DNA from 2 places in the Desulfosporosinus sp. SYSU MS00001 genome. Region 1 is predicted to be linked to the other one. Evidence: predicted binding sites of a transcription regulator. Region 1 holds the regulator's gene; the other holds the start of a gene.

Region 1 (13,356 bases):
AAAACATGCGCCGTGAAGGTTATGAACTGCAAGTTTCCAAGCCTGAAGTCATCTTTAAGATGATTGATGGGGTAAAATCTGAGCCAATGGAATTTCTCATTTGTGACGTTAATGAGAAATCCTTAGGAGCAGTCATGGAACTTTTAGGGAAACGAAAAGCGGAAATGGCGAATATGACCAGTCTGTCCGAGACACAGCTGCGGGTTGAGTTTAAAATTCCTGCCCGTGGTCTTATCGGTTTTAGAGGTGAGTTTCTCTCTGAAACACGGGGTGAAGGTATGATGAGCCACGTCTTCCTTGGGTATGAACCTTTTAAAGGAGAAATTCCCGGAAGAACTCGAGGGGCTTTGATTGCTTTTGAAGAGGGTGAGACCACAACCTATGGTTTATACGCAGCCCAGGAACGAGGAAATTTGTTTGTTGATCCCGGGCTTCATGTTTATGCAGGCATGATTGTGGGGGAAAATAACCGCGAACAGGATATTGAAGTAAATGTTTGTAAGAAAAAGCACCTCACCAACATGCGGACAAGCGCTGCCGACGAAGCTTTACGTCTTGAAAGACCCAAAGAAATGTCCTTAGAACAATCCTTGGAATTTATCAATGATGACGAGTTTGTCGAAATTACCCCCAAAAGTGTACGCCTGAGGAAGAAATTCCTTGACCATGCCTCACGTGTAAAATATGCCAAGAGCTTAACAGGGAAATAATACCATCCAAAAATCAGGACACCTTTTATTCTTTCCTGCGTATAGTAGTAAGGATGGGAGGTGTGCCTGTACATATGACAATTCGAGTAACGTTTCGGCCGGAAAATCAGCAGTCTCCGGTAATTCAAACACCCATACCCCCCAAACCTGACGTGTCAGCTCATTCCACGGAGGGGATAGGGATACGCATTCGTAAAAATAATTTTTCCTCAACGGAGAAAGATAAAGATAAAATCGCGGAAATTCTTGCTGAATTACAATCCTATATTGGGCTTGAAACGGTGAAACGGTTTATTCTTGACTTACAAGCCTTTGTGGAAATTCAAAAGCGGAGAGCTCAGGAAAAGCTTGTATCAGAGCCTTTGGTTTTGCATATGATTTTCCGGGGAAACCCGGGGACGGGAAAAACAACGGTAGCCCGTTTAGTCGGTCGCCTGTATAAAGAAATGGGAGTTCTGCAAAAAGGGCATGTTATTGAATGTGAGCGGGCAGATCTTGTCGGAGAATATATCGGACATACGGCTCAGAAAACAAGGGAACAAATCAAGAAGGCTCTGGGCGGAGTTCTTTTTATCGATGAAGCTTATTCTTTAGCTCGCGGCGGTGAGAAAGACTTTGGCAAAGAAGCAATTGATGCTTTGGTCAAAGCGATGGAGGATAATAAGGATAATCTTGTCCTGATTTTAGCGGGTTATCGTCAGGAAATGGATTGGTTTCTTCAGACCAACCCAGGACTGCGCTCGCGTTTTCCGATTCATATTGATTTTCCGGATTATACATTGGACGAGTTGTTAGCTATTGGCAATCTGATGTTCAAAACTCGGCAATACGAGTTAACGAAAGAAGCGAATGAGGCGCTTCGCAGCTACCTGCACTCCCTGCTCCATTCCCACCCCTATGCCGGGAATGCTCGCTTAGTGCGCAACCTTGTGGAGAAAACAGTTCGTAAGCAGGCTGTTCGCTTGTTTCAGAAATCGACGTCCAGTAGGGAAGAACTTATTCAAATTTTACCGGAAGATATTAATATGGAAACGATTTAACGTGAACACGGTGTTTGTTTTTAATAAGGTTAAAGTCGAGGTTGTAAACTATGGAAGTCTCGGGCGATTTGTCTGGTATCAAGGCGAGTCAAATACTGGAGCTTAAAATGCTGTCCGATTATCATACAGAGCGGCAGCAATTGATTCATCCCCAAATTCTCTGTAGCCTAGTCCGTTTGACGCAGCTTTGGAACCGAGAGATTTGTATTTACCTTTCCCGCGGGGGAGTACTGATTGCGGCAGCTGTGGGCAAACATGCGGCGGTTACTCTTCCGCCCCTTAAGGGAAGATCCCAAAGCAAACATTTACGCTGCCTGCATACCCATCCCAATGGAGTTCCAACGCTTAGTTCCCTTGATTATAGTGCCTTGACATCCTTAAGTCTGGAAAGTATGACAGCTATTGGAGTACGCCAAGGTGAGCTGACAGGTTTTCAACTTGCTTACCATACAGGTGATGGTAATCCTTTAGTAGTTGATCTTAGCCCGAATAACTGGCAAGAGTTTGATTATTACGAATCCATACCTGATCTTTATCACAGTCACAATGGACGGAAAAAGACAGAGACGAAACCTGAAAAAGAGCGTGCATTTCTCCTGGCCTTGCAAGAGGCAGATCAAGAGTTTAATGAGGATCTGGAAGAGCTGGCCGAGTTAGCACTTACTGCAGGAGTCGAGGTCGTTGGGCAGCTTGTCCAACTGCGTCGTAATGGCCAGTCACGAAGCTATATAGGCAGCGGAAAGCTGGAAGAATTAGTTCATCGGCTTCAGGAAACAAGGGCTGAGGTGCTAATAAGTGATGATGAATTGTCCCCGGCACAGCTGCGGACCCTGGAAATGGAAACGGGTTTGAAAGTTTTGGACCGCACGGGGCTAATCTTAGATATTTTTGCCCAGCGTGCCCGTTCTCGTGAAGGTAAACTTCAGGTGGAACTGGCACAGTTAAAACATTTGCTGCCCTATTTAACAGGACAAGGACAAGCTTTATCCAGGCTAGGCGGCGGAATTGGATCCCGGGGCCCTGGAGAAAGCAAATTGGAGCTTGATCGTCGGAGAATGCGCGAACGAATCAATCTTCTGGAAAAAGAGCTGAGAGCTGTCCTGCAGCATCGGGAGATTCAAAGACGTCAACGGGCTAAAAGCGGTTTAACTGTAGTAGCCTTGGTTGGCTATACAAATGCCGGAAAAACGACGTTTATGAAGAATGCTATGGAGCAAGCCGGCTTTCGTTCTGATATTCCTAGCGGAGAAAATAAATTATTTGCGACCTTAGATCCTATTGTCCGCAGAGTTCAAATTAAACCTGCGCTTGAAATTCTGCTGAGTGACACAGTCGGTTTTATCCGCAAACTGCCTACTAAGCTGCTCGGAGCATTTTTGGCAACTCTCGAAGAAGTTCAGCAGGCTGACGTTCTTATTCATGTCTTAGATGTAAGTCATCCGCAGGCAATTCAACAGGCTGAGACTGTCCACGACGTTTTAGGACAATTGGAGTGTCAAGAAAAGCCGATCATCACTCTGCTCAACAAAGTTGACAAAGTTCAGGATGATGAGAAAATCTCAAAGCTGGCCCAACTTTTGCCTTATCCTATTCCTTTATCGCTTAAACGTGGGGATTCTTTGAACCCTGTCTGGACTGTCCTGGAAACTATGTTAGAGTAAAGTTACTAAACTATAAGGAGGACCATCGTGTTTTCGAATCCTAATTGGCCGGAGCTTATCCATAAAGCAGTTGCAGAGGCAGAAGAAGTTCTCCGCCAACAACTGCCCTATCTGCAAGAAGTTTCGGCATTAAATCATGAAAAAGTACTAAGAGCTTTTCAAGAAGAACGTGTTTCTGCCTATCATCTTCAGGGAACAACGGGCTACGGTCTTGGAGACAGCGGACGGGACGTCCTTGACCGAGTGGTAGCTCGTATCCTGGGGACAGAAGCGGCTCTTGTACGAGGGCAATTTGTTTCGGGTACTCATGCCATTGCGGCTGCGTTGTTTGGCGTCCTTCGGCCCGGTGATCAAATGATTTCTGTGAGTGGTACGCCCTATGATACTTTGGAGGAAGTTATTGGACTTCGGGGAGAAGGACAAGGAAGTTTGCAGGATTTTGGGGTAAGCTATCAGGAGATCCCTTTAGACAGCCAAGGACATATGCAGTTTAGGTTGTTGAAAGAGGCTCTTACGACTAATACAAAAATGGTGATCGTCCAGCGTTCGCGAGGCTATGCTTGGAGAAATTCCCTGACGATTGCTCAACTCAAGGAACTTGTTGATTTTGTAAAAAGCCATTGCCCTAAAGTTGTTATATTTGTGGACAATTGTTACGGTGAATTGGTAGAACCTTTGGAACCAGGTGACATTGGAGCAGATTTAATGGCCGGATCGCTCATCAAAAATTTAGGCGGGAGTATCGCTCCCACCGGGGGATATGTTGCAGGACGGTCTGACTTAGTCAGTTTGGCCGCACAGCGTTTAACGGCACCTGGAGTCGGCGGTCATATGGGTGCAACCCTGGAATGGGAGCGCTTATTTTATCAAGGACTGTTCTTTAGTCCTTTAACTGTGTCTGAAGCTCTTAAAGGAGCGGTTTTTTCTGCAGCTTTCTGGCGAGCTTTAGGTTTTGAAGTAAATCCGGAACCCGAATCGCTCAGAGCGGATCTTATTCAGGCTGTAAAACTAGGGTCGAGAGAAAAAATGATCGCATTTTGTCAAGGACTTCAGAAAGGTTCTCCCCTTGATTCTCACATTAAACCGGTCCCTTCCGACATGCCTGGGTACGAAGACGAAATTATTATGGCAGGAGGGACGTTTATACAGGGTTCGACGAGCGAATTTTCAGCGGATGGCCCTCTGAGAGAACCTTATATTGCTTACCAACAGGGGGGGATTTCTCAAAGGTATATTCAAATGGGAAATATTTTAGCCGCCCTGAATTTATGGCAGCAAGGACTTTTAGATTAAGTATTGGTCATGATATTTGGAACTTTGACCATCCTGTGATACTATTAAACACAGAAAAGAGGTGGATCATGGAAGAGTTAGAATCCAAGAAAAGCACGACCCGCTTTTTGGTAGAATTACTTGAAATAGTCCTGATTGCCTTCGCCCTTTCCTGGGTGTTGAGGACTTATGTTGTTGAAGCACGTAAGATACCTACCGGTTCAATGCTTCCGACAATTCAGCTTCAAGACCGGGTCATTGTCGATAAATTCTTCTTTAAGGAGATTGGTCACTTAACCCGGGGAGATATTGTGGTTTTCAAACCTCCTGCGAGTGCCCATGCAACGGAAGATTTTATTAAACGAATTATTGGTTTGCCCGGAGATAAGATAGAGATTCGTAATCACACGACATATGTCAATGATAAACCTCTCTATGAACCCTATATCTTGGAAAAATCCAAAAATGATTACGGTCCCATTGTTGTTCCCCAGGATTCCGTATTTGTGATGGGTGATAACAGAAATAACAGCGATGATTCAAGAGTTTGGGGTACTTTGCCGATAAAGAATATTACGGGCCGTACGTTGTTCCGCTATTGGCCGCTTGATCATTTTGGAGCTCTCGCCCGCTAAGGTGGGAGCTTTTTTAAATTCGCGCATATACTAAAAGATGAAGCTAATCATCATAACTAGTGTTACGTTCTAACATAATCAATCAGGGAGTTTTATTCATAACAAATACTTATGAGAGGGTGGATAATTGTGGAAAATCACAAAATCTGTGTGATTCTAATCTTTGGCGGACGTTCAGGGGAACATGAAGTTTCTCTTAACTCGGCTCAGTCGATTTATAAAGCGATTGATCGCAATCGCTATGATGTTGAAACTATCGGAATCAATAAGCAAGGTCAATGGTTTTGGGGTATAGTCCCTCAAGATGTAATTAAGGCAGGATTTCCCGAGAGCAATCAGGCTTCTCAAGTAACCCTTGTCGTTGATCCTTCCAATCCACGCTTTATTGCCTTAGATGGCCGAACGCTGCCTAATGAGGGGAAATTTGACGTTGTTTTTCCAGTCCTCCATGGACCATATGGGGAAGATGGAACGTTGCAAGGACTTTTAGAAATGGCCAATGTTCCCTATGCCGGTTCAGGTGTCCTTGGGTCTTCTCTCGGAATGGACAAAGACCGCATGAAAGTGGTATTCCAGGATAAAAAGCTTCCTTTAGCCAATTACCTCACAATCTTGCGTTCCGATTACTTTAAGCAGCCGGAGGATTGGGCGGCGGCTATTGAAGCTAAAATAGGATATCCTTGTTTTGTGAAACCGGCCAATTTAGGCTCCAGCGTAGGAATTTCCAAGGCCCATAACAATTCAGAACTGATTCAAGCTTTAAAGCTGGCTACGACTTATGATCGTAAAGTTGTCGTCGAAGAGAATATCGTGGGCAGAGAAATTGAAGTTGCAGTCTTAGGTAATGATGACCCAAAAGCCTCATTGCCCGGCGAAATTTTGCCGGCGGAAGAGTTTTATTCCTATGAAGCGAAATATTCGGATATCGGCTCCAGTTTGAAAATACCGGCGCCTCTTCCTCAATTCATCATTGAACAATTACAGAGTATGGCCATTGAAGCGTATCGTGCGGTTGATGCAAGCGGCCTTAGCCGTGTGGATTTTTTCCTGACAGATAAGAATGAAATTGTACTCAATGAGATTAATACCTTGCCGGGATTTACGGAGATTTCAATGTACCCGAAACTTTGGGAAGCAACAGGCATTCCCTATGCGAAACTGATTGATCATTTAATCACATTGGGATTTGAACGGTTTGAGGAAAAACAGAAGAGTAAAATATTAAAAGATTAGTAAACTTGTTCAGCTAAAGATGAACATCGAACCAATCCCTTAACAAATGGTATCGCGCTGAAGGATGGATTCTATCCCCGCCGAAGCATGGTAGGGAAGCCACTCTCACTTAAACTCAATGGGCTGGAGCAAACGAGAAAGACGTTTGTTCCAGCCCATTATTTTTAACGTTACTATTCAGTGTGCTCTGTCGCTGTGGAACCATTGGCTCCGCTTCTTCACAGAGGCTTACAAGTGCGAAGACTGTACCCTTGGGTGTCAGTCAAGATTATTTACGCTTTTGAGTTAAGTTCGTGAGTAGTTAACCTAAGTAAGAGGGAAGATGCATATCTTAATTAGGGAGTTTGGATTTAATGCAGGGTGCGAAAAACACCGATGACCTTGCCCAAAATTGAAACATCTTGAGAGTAGATGGGTTCCATTGCCGAGTTTTCAGGCTGAAGACGAATGAGTGTTCTTTCCTTAAAAAATCGCTTTACTGTTGCTTCGTCTCCAATTAAGGCAACGACAATTTCTCCATTGCGTGCTTCATTTTGCTGGTGAACGATAATTAAGTCTCCATCCAGGATTCCGGCCTCAATCATGCTCTCTCCCTGAACTCGGAGCATAAAAACATTTTCCTGATGGACCAGGTCAGCAGGCAATGGAAACGTTCCTTCCATATTTTCTACAGCCAAAATGGGCTGCCCTGCTGTTACACGGCCGATGATTGGAATATGAACAACTTTCCTTGAGTCGAGAGCGTCACTGGTACCGTCTAAAATCTCGATGGCCCTCGGTTTCGTGGGATCTCTTCGAATATATCCTTTATCCTCAAGAGTTTGAAGATGCCCATGAACTGTAGAACTAGACAATAATCCAACTGCTTCGCCGATTTCTCTAACGGAGGGGGGATATCCTTTTTTGTGGATTTCCTGTTTAATAAAATCCAAAATTCTAGTTTGTCGTTCCGATAAATCTGGGTACATACTTTCACTCCCTATTAATAATCATGTATATTTTACCATTCCTTGAAACGTATTGCAAACAAATGTTCGAAGAATGATAACTATATAACAAAGACAGAGAAGAGGAGATGACGATTTGCGAACTAAGATTCAGTGGAATTTTCTTATAGCGCTGACTCAAATCCTTTGTCTGATGGCTGTTGCCTTGGCTTTTTGGAATTTAATCCATCGTTATCCCAGCCTGGATAAGGATGTTTATCCCTACTTGCTCTCAATTTCTCCCGACGTTGTTAAGGAATGTTCCCAAGAGTATAGGGCCGGTAAAACAGTTTCCTGGGAGGATCTGTTGGCGGTCCGCTCAACACTTTCCCCAAAAGAGGCCCAATTATTAACCGAACAGCTCAAAAATAGGATTTCTTTCAATAACTTATCCTGGGGGAATATTCCTCTGCACACAAAGAAACTAGTAACAAGACATCGGGAAATTTTAGTTCAATTTCAATATCTCACACCAGGAAGGTACAGATTCCCGGTAGTTGGAAAAACATGGTTTGAAGATAGTTACGGTGCAGATCGTGAAGGAGGCAAACGTACTCATGAGGGGACAGACCTCTTTGCTCCGGAAGGTACTCCCATAATCAATATTTGTGGAGGAAGAATAGAACAGCTGGGATGGAATCGCTTGGGTGGAGAACGGGTTGGAGTACGCGGTGACGATGGGAATTATTATTATTACGCTCATTTGGAAACGATATCGTCCAAATTAGTTAAAGGAAAACGAATTGAAGCGGGCGAAATCATTGGAACTATGGGTCATACTGGAGATGCTTTAACGACACCGGATCATCTTCATTTAGGTATTGAGCTCCCAAATGGTCAGTGGATAAATCCTTATCCCTTTCTCGTTGTCTGGCAATATTGGGATGCCGAGAACTCTGTTAAGGGAAATAACAACTCAGTTTTAACGTCTCAAATTTCAGCAAAACCTTTAGTCTCGCATAGTTATGATGCTCAGGAACTATCGACTCAAGATCTAAGTTATATTCTGATCAACCTAAAAACTAACCGCTTATTAAAGGTAAGAAATGGCGACATTCAACGTGCTCCCGCGAGTACAACAAAACTTCTCACCGGTTTGCTTGCAGTACAGAGTCTTAAAGAAACGGATAGGGTTCGAGTGGGCAAAGAGGTGGAAGTGGAAGGCTCGCGGCTGGGTCTCTTGCCTGGAGATGAGATTTCAGTCCGCGATCTTTTGATAGCTCTCTTTGTGCACAGTGCTAATGATGCTGCTGCCGCTCTAGCAGTGAAAGTAAGTGGTACATTACCAGCCTTTGCAGGAGAAATGAATAAGTACGCCTCATCCTTGGGATGTTCCAAAAGCAATTTTGTAAATCCTCATGGACTTCCCGCTCCTAATCACTATTCAACGGCTAGCGATCTAAGCAAAATCGCCAAAGCCTTTATCAACAATCCAGATTTAATGAAATTTGTTAATGAAAAGACTGCAGCCGTACATTGGGTGGATTCAAGAGGCCGAGACCATTCTATAGTACTTAAAAATACCAACAGCCTTCTGGGGGTTTATCCGGGGGATCATGGCCTTAAGACCGGTACAACAACTGAAGCGGGACAATGTCTCATATCCTATGTCTCTAGCACGGATGGGGAGCTTTTGCTCGTCTTGTTAGGCAGTATGCAGCGCTACAGTGATAGCATAAAATTACTGGATGAAGGGTGGGCTGACCAACGAATCAATGCAGCGATTCATAATCTTTCCAAGGATCAAAGAGGTATATTTTCAAGCCCCGGAATTTATTAGTTTTGTCTGGAATCGGTATTTTATGTTATGATAGATAGTAACATAAATCAACGTGCCGATGGCTCATAGAAATCATTAAAAACAACTAAAATCTGAGGGATTGATAAACTTGAAAACAATTAGTAAACAATGTGTTTTGGAAGAACGGCTTTGTACAGATTGTGGTGAGTGTGATCGCTGCGATCTAGACCCAAGTAAATTATGTGATAATTGTTGTCAGTGTATAGATACTCTTGAAGGTGATTATGCCGAAATCGGAATTGATGATATATTAATTAATAAGGAAGAACGAAGTTCCGGAAACAGACTTCGAGGAAAGGGCATAAACTATACTCTTAAACGCCGATAATGTCCATAAGAGGACAAACCCCTATGTTGGAATCATCCAATATAGGGGTTTTTGTCATAACAAAGGGATATTCTTCCCGCCGGGCAAAAGTTCTTAAAGGAATTTAGACATAATAGTTGAATTATTCAGATATAGAATTCAAAAGATGGTAAGGAGTAAAGCGCACCTTGATCCCTCATACCTAAAATAAGAACCGATTTTACAATATATTACAATATATTGGAAGGTAATTTTTGGTTGTTTATAGAAAATAAGATTTAAAATATTCCTTCTGGTATCTATTATATCAACACTTACATTAGGATTGAGGTGGACACAAAAGCATATGGTTAATCAAATACTTGAATCTTGTCGCAGGATCAGTTTTCAGGTTAATTTATTTGAATTACTTGAAGGCCTGTCCATTTTAGTACTAATAGCAGTGCTTGTTTTACTACAGAGAAAAATTCTTAGTTATGTGAGAAAGGAAAGTATGATTGATGAGCGGATAAGAGAAACAAGCGCCAGAATTGCACGGGTGGTGGCAGAAATAGAAGAATCCAAAGAAGAAATTACAGGGCGGTCTAAAGAAGAAACGTGCCTAGCGGAGAACTCTGAGGCAGAACTTGATTCCAGTAAACAAGAAACTGATAATAATGGTCCTAAAGGAAAGAAGACTCGAGCAATGTCAATGGAAGAACGATGGGCGGATTTTGAAAAGAAAAGAGCGATACGCACTACAGCCTGAGGATAAGCCACACCTAAAAAGGTTGTGGCTTTTGAATTTTTGTAATAGGATATTATTTAATCAATATTTATTTTGAAAAGAGTATGTATGATTGAATTAGTCTAGGTCATAGAATTAGTAGTGGCAACTGGTTAAATAGTATTAAGATAAAAAAGATGGTTAGCGGTGATATTGTTGGTAATTTTAGGAGTTCTGATATTTTTTGCCCGAATTATAGACGTTTCCTTAGATACACTTCGTCTGAAGTCAATGATTAGAGGCAAAAAATATATTGTTTCACTCATTGCCTTTGTGGAAATTATTGTTTATACCTTGGGTGCATCTCAGGCGTTTAAATACGTTATGCATCCGACAGTGCTGATTTTTTATGCCTGCGGATATGCAGCAGGCAACTATATTGGCATGATAATAGACGATAAATTATCGCGGGATAGTATTTATGTCTTAGTTGTTGCAAATCACGATGAGTGGAGTTTGGCAGATACCCTGAGAGAACAGGGATTCGCTGTAACAACGGCTAAAGGGTATGGAATGAATGGTTCAGAAAAGTCTCAACTGATACTTATCGTGAAGAAAAAACAGTTTAGAGAATTAACAAGGCTTATTCAAGAGTTTGATCCCACTGCCTATGTTGTAAGTATGGATGTCAAGGATATGAAGAGATAACTGGCCTTATAACATCCTACACTGTTATAAACCAATGTAATCAGAAGTGAATTATTGCATAATGGGAATTTGCGATTAATTGTCCTTGGAATATTGAAAGTCGGATAACTTTCTTGGTCCTTCCAGAAACTCTTTAGCGATAAATAATGTTCCGTCGTCCTTAGTTTTGACACTCCATTTGATAAGCGCTATTGATCCATCAGTGATTTCGATACCCGTGATACTTCGCGGATGGACACAGCTTCCGTCATTAAAATAGGGAGGGCCGTCTACCTCCGGGAACATTGGTCTATGAGTATGCCCGGCAATAAGCGGGTGTTTATTTAAAGTTACCCATTCTATCAGTGCTTTATCTACATCTTCCTTTTTCTCATAATTTTTTGCAGTACTTGTGGGGTCATTCATACCGAATAACTCGAGGTGTTTCCATAAATATCTTACGAGAAATCGGGATAATCTCCAGAGCTCATAATCCATAATATTTACCTGGTGACCATGAATTAAGAGGATCTTCTGATTTGTTTCTTGATGTCTTAAAATTAACCCCTCATGTAGTTTTAGATCCTGAAATAAGGAGATAGACTTTTTTTCTTGTTCATCGAAGTATTGATATAAGTTATTGAATACATAATTCTCGGATTGTTTAACGATATCGTGATTTCCCCAAATCATATAAAGACGGCCCTCATTGTAAAATTTAGAGAGGAGCAGAAAAGTATCATTATGTACATTAATGATGTCGGTTAGTTTAGTATTTTTCCAGAGTTCATCACCATCACCAACTTCGATGTAGGTATAGTTTTCATGGTAGTAATGGTTTAAGGCAGCGTAATATACATTTTGGTTCTTGGAAAAATCATCAGCCCAACTTCCGTCTCCTCGGTGGATGTCACTCATTAGGATGATTTTTGAGGAGTTGTCAAAAGGGATTTCTTCTGCTGTTTGAAATATTTTTGAAATACGTTCTAACTTATCCATGTCAGCCTCCTCGTTCACCTAATTGATTCAATAAATTGTTACTTTTTTAATTAGTTAATTTAAGCAACAAGACCCAAGTCGCAGCTGGTTATAATCTAGTATATTGGATACAGGTAAAAAGGGTGCCCCTAAATACACCCTTTTTGGAACTATAAGAAAAGGAAGTGATATCACTTGGACGACCATGTAGAGAAAATAGAACCTATAAGCAGCATTCGCCCAGCTCGAAAGATCGGGCTTGACGATTCTCGTAAAGGGCAGCGGGAAACGATGTATCACTTTGACAGAAAGAAGGTTCAAAAGCGACAGGATTCAAAATCTTCTTCCTTAAAAAAGATGCAAGCCCACAATGAAATTTGCACTAATAGCTTGGCAATGATTTCGGAAGAGATCATGGATATAAAGAAACGTTTAGCTTTTGACAGATCTAAAATTATCCCGGAGGAGTAACCTGCTATCCCTTAGAAACGCGGGAAACTTTATATGAGTATCGGAAAAGCAGTGGTACTTGGGTTATAAGTAAAGAAAATTAAGAATCACTTAATTTCTCCCAGTCATCTAAAGACAATGATTCCCAATACCCGCAGCATCTACAAAGTACAATTTCTCGCTGGTTAATGTAGGTATAATAATACGTTTTACTGTTGCATTTTGGACATCGTAATACCATATTGAAAACTCCTTAAAAGCTAAACCTTGAAAGATGGTTTCCCGTTTTTTGAATATGCCAGTTGGCCATTAACAAATGTATAGATGACTTTGGAGTTGAGATTAAATGGATCTCCGTCAAAGACGACCAAATCAGCATCATAGCCTATTTTAACAGCCCCGATTTGCTGACCGCATTCTAAAATTTCTGCGGGGTTCGAAGTAAGAGCACGCAGTGCTTCGGAAGGATTCAAGCCTTCAGCGATACTCAAAGAAGCAATAGTGCGCAATTGGTCTATGGAATTATAGGGATGATCCGTAATTAGAGCAACTTTTATGCCGGCATTAACCAGATTAATGGCAGTCTTGTAATTTCGGCTTTTTAATTCCATTTTAATTCGCGGTGTTAACATAGGGCCAAAAGCTACTGGTATTTTGCGTTCTTTAAGACAGTCTTCGACTAAATCAGCTTCGGTTCCATGTTCAATAACCAGTTTGTGAATTTTGAATTCTTCAGCAATACGTATAGCGGTGACAATATCGTCAGCTCTATGAGCATGGGCTCGTAAAGAAATTTCACCTTGAAGGACAGGAATAACCGCCTCAAGACGGGGATCTCGATAGTTAATTTTGCCTTGTTGCTTTAACTCTCGATAATCTTCTGTTCGCAT
Region 2 (8,486 bases), on a different contig from region 1:
GCTAACGTGGTTAAACATATCACTTTTGATTCGTACAACACCATATCCACAACAACGCAAGTAACGTTAAATAAGACTTTTCTATCAGGTAAGTCTTGTTATGATTTGACCGCCTTGGGAAATAATATGGCTAAACCAAAACTCAATGCAGAAAATATCAGTAGACCCCAAAAAACATTATGCAATGATAAGGCAAGCCCTGAGGTAAGTAATTTCAATTCACTCTGTGGTAAAGCTCCTCTTTTAACTGGGTCAAGCAGGATGTTAATAACATCTAATTGCAGACCTCCTCCTTTACCGCTGCTCCGTAGAAAATTCAGCAATTTCAGATTCAAGATTCCGCCTAAAAGTGCCGCCCCCATAGTGTTGCCTAATATATTCATAAACATATTCGAAGCTGTAGCTACACCGCGCATTTTCCAATCAACACTGTTCTGAATTCCGACAATAAAAACGGTCCTTGCAAGGCCCATACCTATACCTATAATTGCCGAACCCGCTCCAGCCCAAAGCCAGCCCTTATCTGGCTGCAGCGTTACAAAAAACATTGAACCAATCACGGCCCAAATTGCACCGACTATAACAACATTACGGAACCCATATTTAAACATTATTCTGCCGGAAAGAGTCGCCGCAACAACCCAGCCCATGGACATAAAAGCAAGTGCAAAACCCGCAATTAACGGAGTTTTATTCATAACTCCTTGGATATAGGTGGGTAAAAATGATGATAATCCGATAATGACAACACCTGTTGTTAACGTGGCTAAATTTGATACAAGAATCAGTGAATGTTTCCAAATCCACAAAGGCATAATGGGTTCAACAGCCCTCTTCTCTTGTAAAATGAATAATAAGACGCCAAGAATGACAATTCCGGTTAATATAAGAATCGGTGCTGAAGTCATTGGCCAAACTGTTCCTGCTTGGATAAAAATAACCATTAAGGCACTGATTGTAATAAATATCAAACCCGATCCTAAATAATCAATTTTATGTTCTTGAGCATGTACAGTCTCTTTAAGGAAAATCCATATTCCTATCATAGAAAACAGACCTATTGGAATGTTTATCCAAAATATCCAAGACCACCGAACATATTGTACAAAAAAAGCACCTAGGGCTGGGCCAATAATTGATGATACCCCCCAAACGCTTGAAAGATACCCTTGAATACGAGCACGTTCTGAGATATCAAAAATGTCCCCAACAATAGTCGTGGCAATCGGTTGAACAGCACCTGCCCCAACACCCTGGATTAAACGAAAGAGTATGAGCATATTCATGCTTTTGGCTAACCCACAAAGTAATGAACCTATCAAAAAGACGATAACCCCAAATGAAAAGATAGGTTTTCGGCCATACAAATCAGCCAATTTCCCATAGATCGGGATTGTTACCGCCTGCGCTAAGAGAAACGCCGAAAACACCCAGCTGAACTTTGAAAACCCGCCTAAATCACCTACAATACTTGGAATCGCTGTAGCTACTATCGTCGCTTCAATGGCTGCCATAAACATCGCTAACATAATACAAGCTAATGTAACTTTGCGATTTGTCTTAGCATTTTCTCTTGCGTGAATTTGTTCCGAACTATGCATTAAGAAATAACTCCTTCTGGAACCGAACCGTATAAAATTTAGTTTCAAAGATCTTCAACAGTTCAATCCTTAATTCAATTCTCTATGTTTCTCCAAGACTGCCCGTATCGTAAACCATTCAATATCATCGGAAAGCAAATCTTTTATTGGCCGTAATTTTTCGCGACCAGCTTTTTGGGCCGCTTCTAAAATTAAAGGTTCCTGATCAACGGGAATAAAGTCGTCCCAAGGTACAGCATGTCCCTCCAGACCACAGCGCACAAGGTGATTCTGTACCGTTAATTCTGTTATTTTCCTAACCTTCCCTATTTCTTCAATAGAATACCCTTCTTGATACAAGAGCAGAGTTTGGACATGACTAGGAAGTTTATCCTTTGACATATCTGTTATCGCTAAATTAATAGTTGTTGCCTTACTGGATTGTTTTGCCGCTGTGTCCAAGCTGCTGTCTGCAGGCAAGGAAAGCATGCTGTTCCTTTTGGGTTTGGAATCTCCCATAAAATCAGCAATTGCATTCAAGAATTCATCTCCATACTTTTCTAATTTCCGTTCCCCAACTCCACTAATCCGAATCATCTCCCTAGGATTTGACGGGCAAACCTGGGACATTTCCCGTAAGGTGCTATCAGCAAAAATCATATATGGGGGCAAGTTCTCCTGTGCTGCTAATTCTTTTCGCAGTGCCCGGAGCCGATCGAAGAGACTGACTTCCTCCACGACATCGCGTGAAGGTTGTAGAGACACTTTTTTCATAACTTTTGTCTCACCTTTTATAACAGAAACTGCAGAAGGCATAAGCTTCAGTACTGGATACTCTCCGGTTGATAATTGCAAATAACTCTCAGCGACTAAATAATTAATAAGATCTTTTATTTCCTGAAGTGACATATCCTTTAAAAGTCCATGCGTAGAAAGCCTATCAAAATTCAGTTCGATTATCTTCGCTTTGCGTGACCCCTTTAGTACTTCAGCAACCATGCCAATCCCAAAGCGTTCTCTCATCCGATAGATACATGAAAATATTTTCTGCGCATCTAATGTAATATCAACTATCTCACGTGTATCATTACAATTACTACAGTTTTCACAATGATTCGGAACCTCTTCTTCCCCGAAGTATTCTAAAATAGTTTTCCTCAAACAACGAGGGGTATGACAAAAATCCACCATTCCTTGAAGCTTTTTATGCTCATTCAATTTCCGCTCCGGATTTAATACACTCTGTTCGATGAGAAATCTTTGCAGAACAACGTCTTGAGGCGAAAAGAGTAAAATACATTCCCCCGGTTCTCCATCACGTCCCGCACGTCCAGCCTCTTGATAATAGGCCTCCATATTTTTTGGCATATTGTAATGGATTACATAACGAACATTAGATTTATCAATACCCATTCCAAAAGCGTTAGTAGCCACCATGATCAGGGTTTCATCAAAAAGAAAATCCTCTTGGCTCTTTTTACGCTCGTCGTCACTCATCCCGGCATGGTATTTTCCGATCTTTAAACTATGTTTCGTTAAAAAAGCCTGGAGATGATCCACTTCTTTCCGAGTTCCAGCATAAATGATTCCTGATTGATCCCTATGTGCCTGTACATAGTCTAAAACAAATGCCTTTTTGTTCTCTCCCCGAAGAGTTGTAAACGACAAATTAGGCCGATCAAAGCCCGTCACATAAACATTAGGGTTATCAAGCTGGAGCAAACGAACAATATCTCTCTGAACCTCCTCGGTTGCAGTTGCTGTAAAGGCGCCAATCAGCGGCTTTTGAGGCAGAGAGTTCACAAAAGATCCCAATTGAATGTAGCTTGGCCGAAAATCATGTCCCCATTGCGAAACACAATGGGCCTCATCAATTGCCAAAAAAGAAACATTCAGAGATTTCAAGAGCATACGAAAGTTCTCCGATTCTAATCGTTCCGGAGCAATATATAGTAGTTTATAGTCTCCGTGAAGGACTCGCTCTATTCGGGTCCTTACTTCACCGAGGGATAAGGAACTATTTATAAAGGTCGCTGAAACTCCAAATTGCTGGAGAGCATCAACCTGATCCTTCATTAAAGAAATTAACGGTGAGATAACCAAGGTGGTTCCCTGAAAAATTAAAGCAGGAACTTGATAGGCTAAGGATTTACCTGCCCCTGTGGGCATTATTGCCAGCGTATCCCTGCCCTTAAGCAGACTCTCTATCACTTTTTGCTGACCATCCCGAAATTGAGTATAGCCAAAATACTTCCGCAATACTCTAAGCGCCGTTTCTATGAGCACTTTGAACAACTCCTTAAAAGGATAACTCTTCTATCTATTATAGCAAAAAAAAATAAGATTAAGGTCTTATTCCCAAATCTTAAAGTACATTCTGTACTAATGTGACTAATAATTACGCCACGACCTTCGTATGCTCATGTTGTAATCCAGGACATTGGGGTGAATGTCCCTCAGCAATAAGAAAACCCCCAACATTTCTTTAGCTGTTGGAGGAGACCACCAATGAACAAAATCTAGGGCAACCGTTGAGGCTCATAAGATCTGATAGCATGTTTACTCAGATTTCGCTGTTTCTCACTTAAATTATCTGGTTCTTCGTCTTTTTCCAATTCCGTTAAATGTCCCCAATACCTCTTCGGCATCAGTGTCATACGGCATTTCGGATTATATCGCTCTTCAATAGCGATGGTTTGATAAAATTGCTTCCAAAGACGACGATACTCAACTTCCGATTTATCAACTTCAGGTAACGTTAATTCATCAACCTCAATCAGATTCGCTTCCTGCCCCTGATAAACTAAAGCCATCTTATGTGTTTTATCATAAATCATAAACGACTCATTGCGAAACCTATCACAGAAATGATCAGAAATAAGAGGCAATACAAAATTTTTAGGTTCAATTACTGCCACCATAACCTTATCATAAACAGAAAATCGTACGAATCCTTTGAACTTATGACTTTCTGACGTCAAATGACGTACGGCTTTTAGCAAGGTGCTAACAGTATCATCTGTAAGCATCGACATAACCTTACTCCCGTGCGTATAGCCTAAGCGTAAAAAATGATAGATTAATAGTTCCTTCTGAGAAGCATTTGTCCAAAAACCCAGCGTAACTAATTCCTGCGCTTGAACTGAGATTTTTGCTGCAATTGAATTATAGACCCGATCCGACTTGTTGATGTCCGTCTCAATCCATTTTGGTGTATCAAAAAGGCTTTGCTGATCACTAGGAGTTCTGATAGCACTTGGGACCTCCTTGAGAGCAAAGCTTTCGAAAACACAGCACATCAACCCTTCGAAACTCCCATCATATTCATAAACTATCTCTGCTCTGTCAAACACTGACTCACTTCCTCTCTCGTCATAGAAGGATCGGGGAAAAGAGAGAGCTGCTCTGCAAAACCGCTTAATAATTTATGCTGATCGGACATCAGCGTTCTCAAAGAAACATCTGATGGTATCTTTAGTCGATTCATAACTTTTCCCTTACAAGTAATAAAATACTGTGCCCGTTTTAGTACAACACCCATCTTTTTGAGTCCATCAAAATCAATTAAACTACTTTTCCTTGCCGTTAGAATACGCATGGCGCTGGTTACCCCTATTCCCGGAACACGCAAAAGCATCTCATAAGGCGCTTTATTTATTTCAATAGGGAACTGTCCAAGATGGTTAATTGCCCAATTACACTTAGGGTCAACTTGCAAATTAAAATTTGGAGTTTGCTCATCAAGCAGTTCATTGGCTTCAAAGCCATAAAATCTCAACAGCCAATCAGCCTGGTAAAGGCGATGTTCACGTAAAAGAGGAGGTTTTGTGTCTACAGATGGTAACAGAGTATGTTCCGCAACCGGTATATACGCAGAATAAAAAACCCTTTTCAGACGATATTTTTTATAGAGTCCTTCGCTTAAGGTTAGTATTTTATGATCCGTATCAGGCGTCGCACCTACAATCATCTGTGTGCTCTGCCCTGCGGGTACAAACTTTGAAGCATGTCGAAATTTCACAAGGTCTGAGCTATTCTCTTGGATCTTATGACTAATAAACCCCATAGGCCGTAATATGGAATCCCTTGTCTTATTCGGGGCTAAAAGCCTCAAACTTTCTTGGGATGGCAATTCGATATTAACACTCATACGGTCAGCTAAAAGCCCTAAGTGAGTAACGAACTCACTGTCCGCTCCAGGTATAGTTTTAACATGGATATATCCATTAAAATGATAAACTTCACGCAGCAGTGTTAATGCCTTGATCATTTGCTCCATAGTATAATTAGGGCTTTTAATTACTCCGGAGCTAAGAAACAATCCCTCAATATAGTTCCTTCGATAAAAATTGACCGTTAGTTCTGCCAGCTCACTAGGAGTAAATGCCGTTCTTTTGGTATCATTTGAGGTGCGATTTATACAATATTTGCAATCATAGATACAGATATTCGTCATTAAAACTTTTAGTAACGAAATACAACGTCCATCAGCCGCAAAACTATGACAAATACCCGCATTTGCAGCACTTCCTATGCTCCCTTGTTTCCCTCGTCTATCTACACCACTGGAGGTACAAGCTACATCATATTTGGCTGAGTCTGATAAAATCATCAATTTGTCGTAAATATCGATGCCAATCCCCTCCATATTTTAGTTTATATTATATCTTGTCAACACTATAATACAAAACATATGTTCTTGTCAAAGGGAATAAGGCAAACATATGTAAGTGGTTTGTGTAAAGATATATCAAATGTTCCATTTGAATATAAATAATTTATTCTGTCTTAACTATCACATTTAAAGTACCTTTCAGGAATATCCATTGCTATATCCTCCCGTTAATTTTAATTTATAGATAAACGGAATTATTGTTATGCTATATATGTATTTAACACATAAAACTCGTTGCTATATACTTGTTACATAAATTTACTCAACCACAAGAAAAGGAAGCAAGAGGTTGTAAGCGATGAGAAATGCACTTCAAATAACAAAGATGTTAAAACTAACGCGGATTTTTATAGCAATAATTCAAATAGGAATTCTTTATATCTTTTCGTTAATTGGAAGTTTCTTAGGTGAACTATTGCATCTGAACTTTCCTGGGAGTCTTATTGGTATGGGCATATTATTTATCCTTTTGCACCTCAAGGTCTTTCCGTATAACTGGGTTGTCATCGGCGGTAACTGGTTGCTTGCCGAATTGCTTTTGTTCTTTATTCCATCAGTCGTAGCAATAATGCAATACATACAATTTCTCCACCGGGAAGGTCTTGATCTATTCCTGATCATCTTAATTAGCACAGCCGCTGTCATGGTTAGCAGTGGTCTTACCGCAGAAATGATAACTAGAAAAGGAGGAAAGGCATTATGAGCGAATTTGTAGGATTCATAAGTGTAGTTCTCACCATTATCTTCTATTATTTTTCAAAGGCTTTATATGGTCGCATTCGATTTGTTCTATTTTCACCCTTATTAATTGCACCTGCGGCATTAATAATTGGTTTGCTAACACTTCATATTTCCTATTCAAGTTATATTATCGGCGGAAAATGGTTGAGTGTACTTTTACAACCTGCAATAGTAGCTTTTGCTTTACCATTATATAAACACTATGACTTATTAAAAAAATATTTCCCAGAAATCATTCTCAGTGTCTTAGCAGGTACCCTCTCTGCATTTTTATCTTCTGCCCTGCTGGGGCTGGGCGCTAATTTTGAACCTCAAATTATCCTTAGTTTAGCACCCCGTTCTGTTACAACTCCTATTGCTATTGATGTTTCCAATAACTTAGGTGGTATCCCTTCCCTTACTGCAGTCTTCGTTATCTTTACCGGCTTAATGGGGCTTGTTATCGGCCCACTGGTAATCCGTTTTCTCCACCTTCGCTCGCCGATAGCTAAGGGGGTTTTACTGGGAACGGGAGCACATGGCTGCGGAACATCCGCTGCCTTATCATTAGGTTCTCTCGAGGGTACGATTGCAAGCCTCGCCATGATCTTTGCTGGATTAGCAACCATCGTTCTTGCTCCGATCATTTTTCCGTTACTCCTAAAGTTATAATGAGTTTACGCTTTTCAACTTTGTGAGATAGACGAGGAAACTATATTCTTCAACCCTTTAATCGTGGTATCTAACGTTATGTCAGCGGAAGAGTGTCAGAAAATTGACTTCCTTAATTTCATGTGTGAGGCAAATTATTTCGGAGATGCCATGTCTAGTACCTCTACTCCGTCAGACGATCATCCTTGCCTGTTGCGACATTAGATTTAGAAGGGAAGATACCACAATTGTTTTTACTTAAATCTTTAAGGTTGTATAGTTTTTAGTTTTTTCCAAAACAAGCCACTCCTAATGAATATCCCCAATTTTTAGAGAAAGAGTAGAACTCCACGATATTCAGTGGAGTTCTACTCTTTCTCTTGTTCGTCATATAATTCGCCTTGAGTGATTGCCTTAATGATAACAACTACATGGGTCGCAGGATAGCACATACAAGTAGTGGAGATAACCTAAACTTTCAGGTCGTGGCTTTGCAAATTCTCCGAATTTAATAAATGTACTAGTTTACTGTGGTGTTCTGCCTATTAATTGCATTTTCAAATATTGTCCGCCATTTATTTACGATAAATACAGGTGCAAATGGGTCGACTGTCTTAAGCTGACTACTAAAACTTTTTGCTATAGCAACCCGATTTTGTTGAGCCTTTTTATATTTTTCGTTTGTACTAGCTGAGATCTTTCCATTTTGCTGAATTTCTTTTTTCATTTGATCCAAAAGAGGAAACTGGTATTTAAACAGGGTCTCCATATTCTCAATGGTTTTGCTCTCGATTATCAAGCTTCCTTCGGGTAAAAGCTGTAAATTATCAAGTTGCAGTTGAATATTTTTAATAGCTATT

Evidence for each region. The regulator LexA, encoded in region 1, represses DNA repair genes until DNA is damaged. The targets are predictions, from matches to a motif close to CNAACANNTGTTNG.
Region 2: the regulator LexA is predicted to act here: its motif matches at 6,267-6,280, upstream of ACPUYX_RS20515 (putative DNA modification/repair radical SAM protein).

What each region holds. Positions count from the first base shown of each region.
Region 1 covers NZ_JBNFTW010000010.1:35,146-48,501, forward strand. Annotated here, with positions in the region: gene typA (translational GTPase TypA) at 1-710, shown strand, start outside; gene ACPUYX_RS16445 (AAA family ATPase) at 785-1,750, shown strand; gene hflX (GTPase HflX) at 1,801-3,411, shown strand; gene ACPUYX_RS16455 (aminotransferase class I/II-fold pyridoxal phosphate-dependent enzyme) at 3,439-4,704, shown strand; gene lepB (signal peptidase I) at 4,773-5,318, shown strand; gene ACPUYX_RS16465 (D-alanine--D-alanine ligase family protein) at 5,430-6,551, shown strand; gene lexA (transcriptional repressor LexA) at 6,902-7,519, opposite strand; gene ACPUYX_RS16475 (peptidoglycan DD-metalloendopeptidase family protein) at 7,635-9,317, shown strand; gene ACPUYX_RS16480 (hypothetical protein) at 9,427-9,666, shown strand; gene ACPUYX_RS16485 (hypothetical protein) at 9,992-10,393, shown strand; gene ACPUYX_RS16490 (DUF2179 domain-containing protein) at 10,559-11,059, shown strand; gene ACPUYX_RS16495 (metallophosphoesterase) at 11,135-12,037, opposite strand; gene ACPUYX_RS16500 (hypothetical protein) at 12,212-12,487, shown strand; gene ACPUYX_RS16505 (amidohydrolase) at 12,727-13,356, opposite strand, start outside.
Region 2 covers NZ_JBNFTW010000019.1:883-9,368, reverse strand. Annotated here, with positions in the region: gene ACPUYX_RS20530 (MDR family MFS transporter) at 99-1,601, opposite strand; gene recQ (DNA helicase RecQ) at 1,671-3,866, opposite strand; gene ACPUYX_RS20520 (TIGR03915 family putative DNA repair protein) at 4,100-4,933, opposite strand; gene ACPUYX_RS20515 (putative DNA modification/repair radical SAM protein) at 4,912-6,213, opposite strand; gene ACPUYX_RS20510 (CidA/LrgA family protein) at 6,554-6,958, shown strand; gene ACPUYX_RS20505 (LrgB family protein) at 6,955-7,647, shown strand; gene ACPUYX_RS20500 (hypothetical protein) at 8,147-8,486, opposite strand, start outside.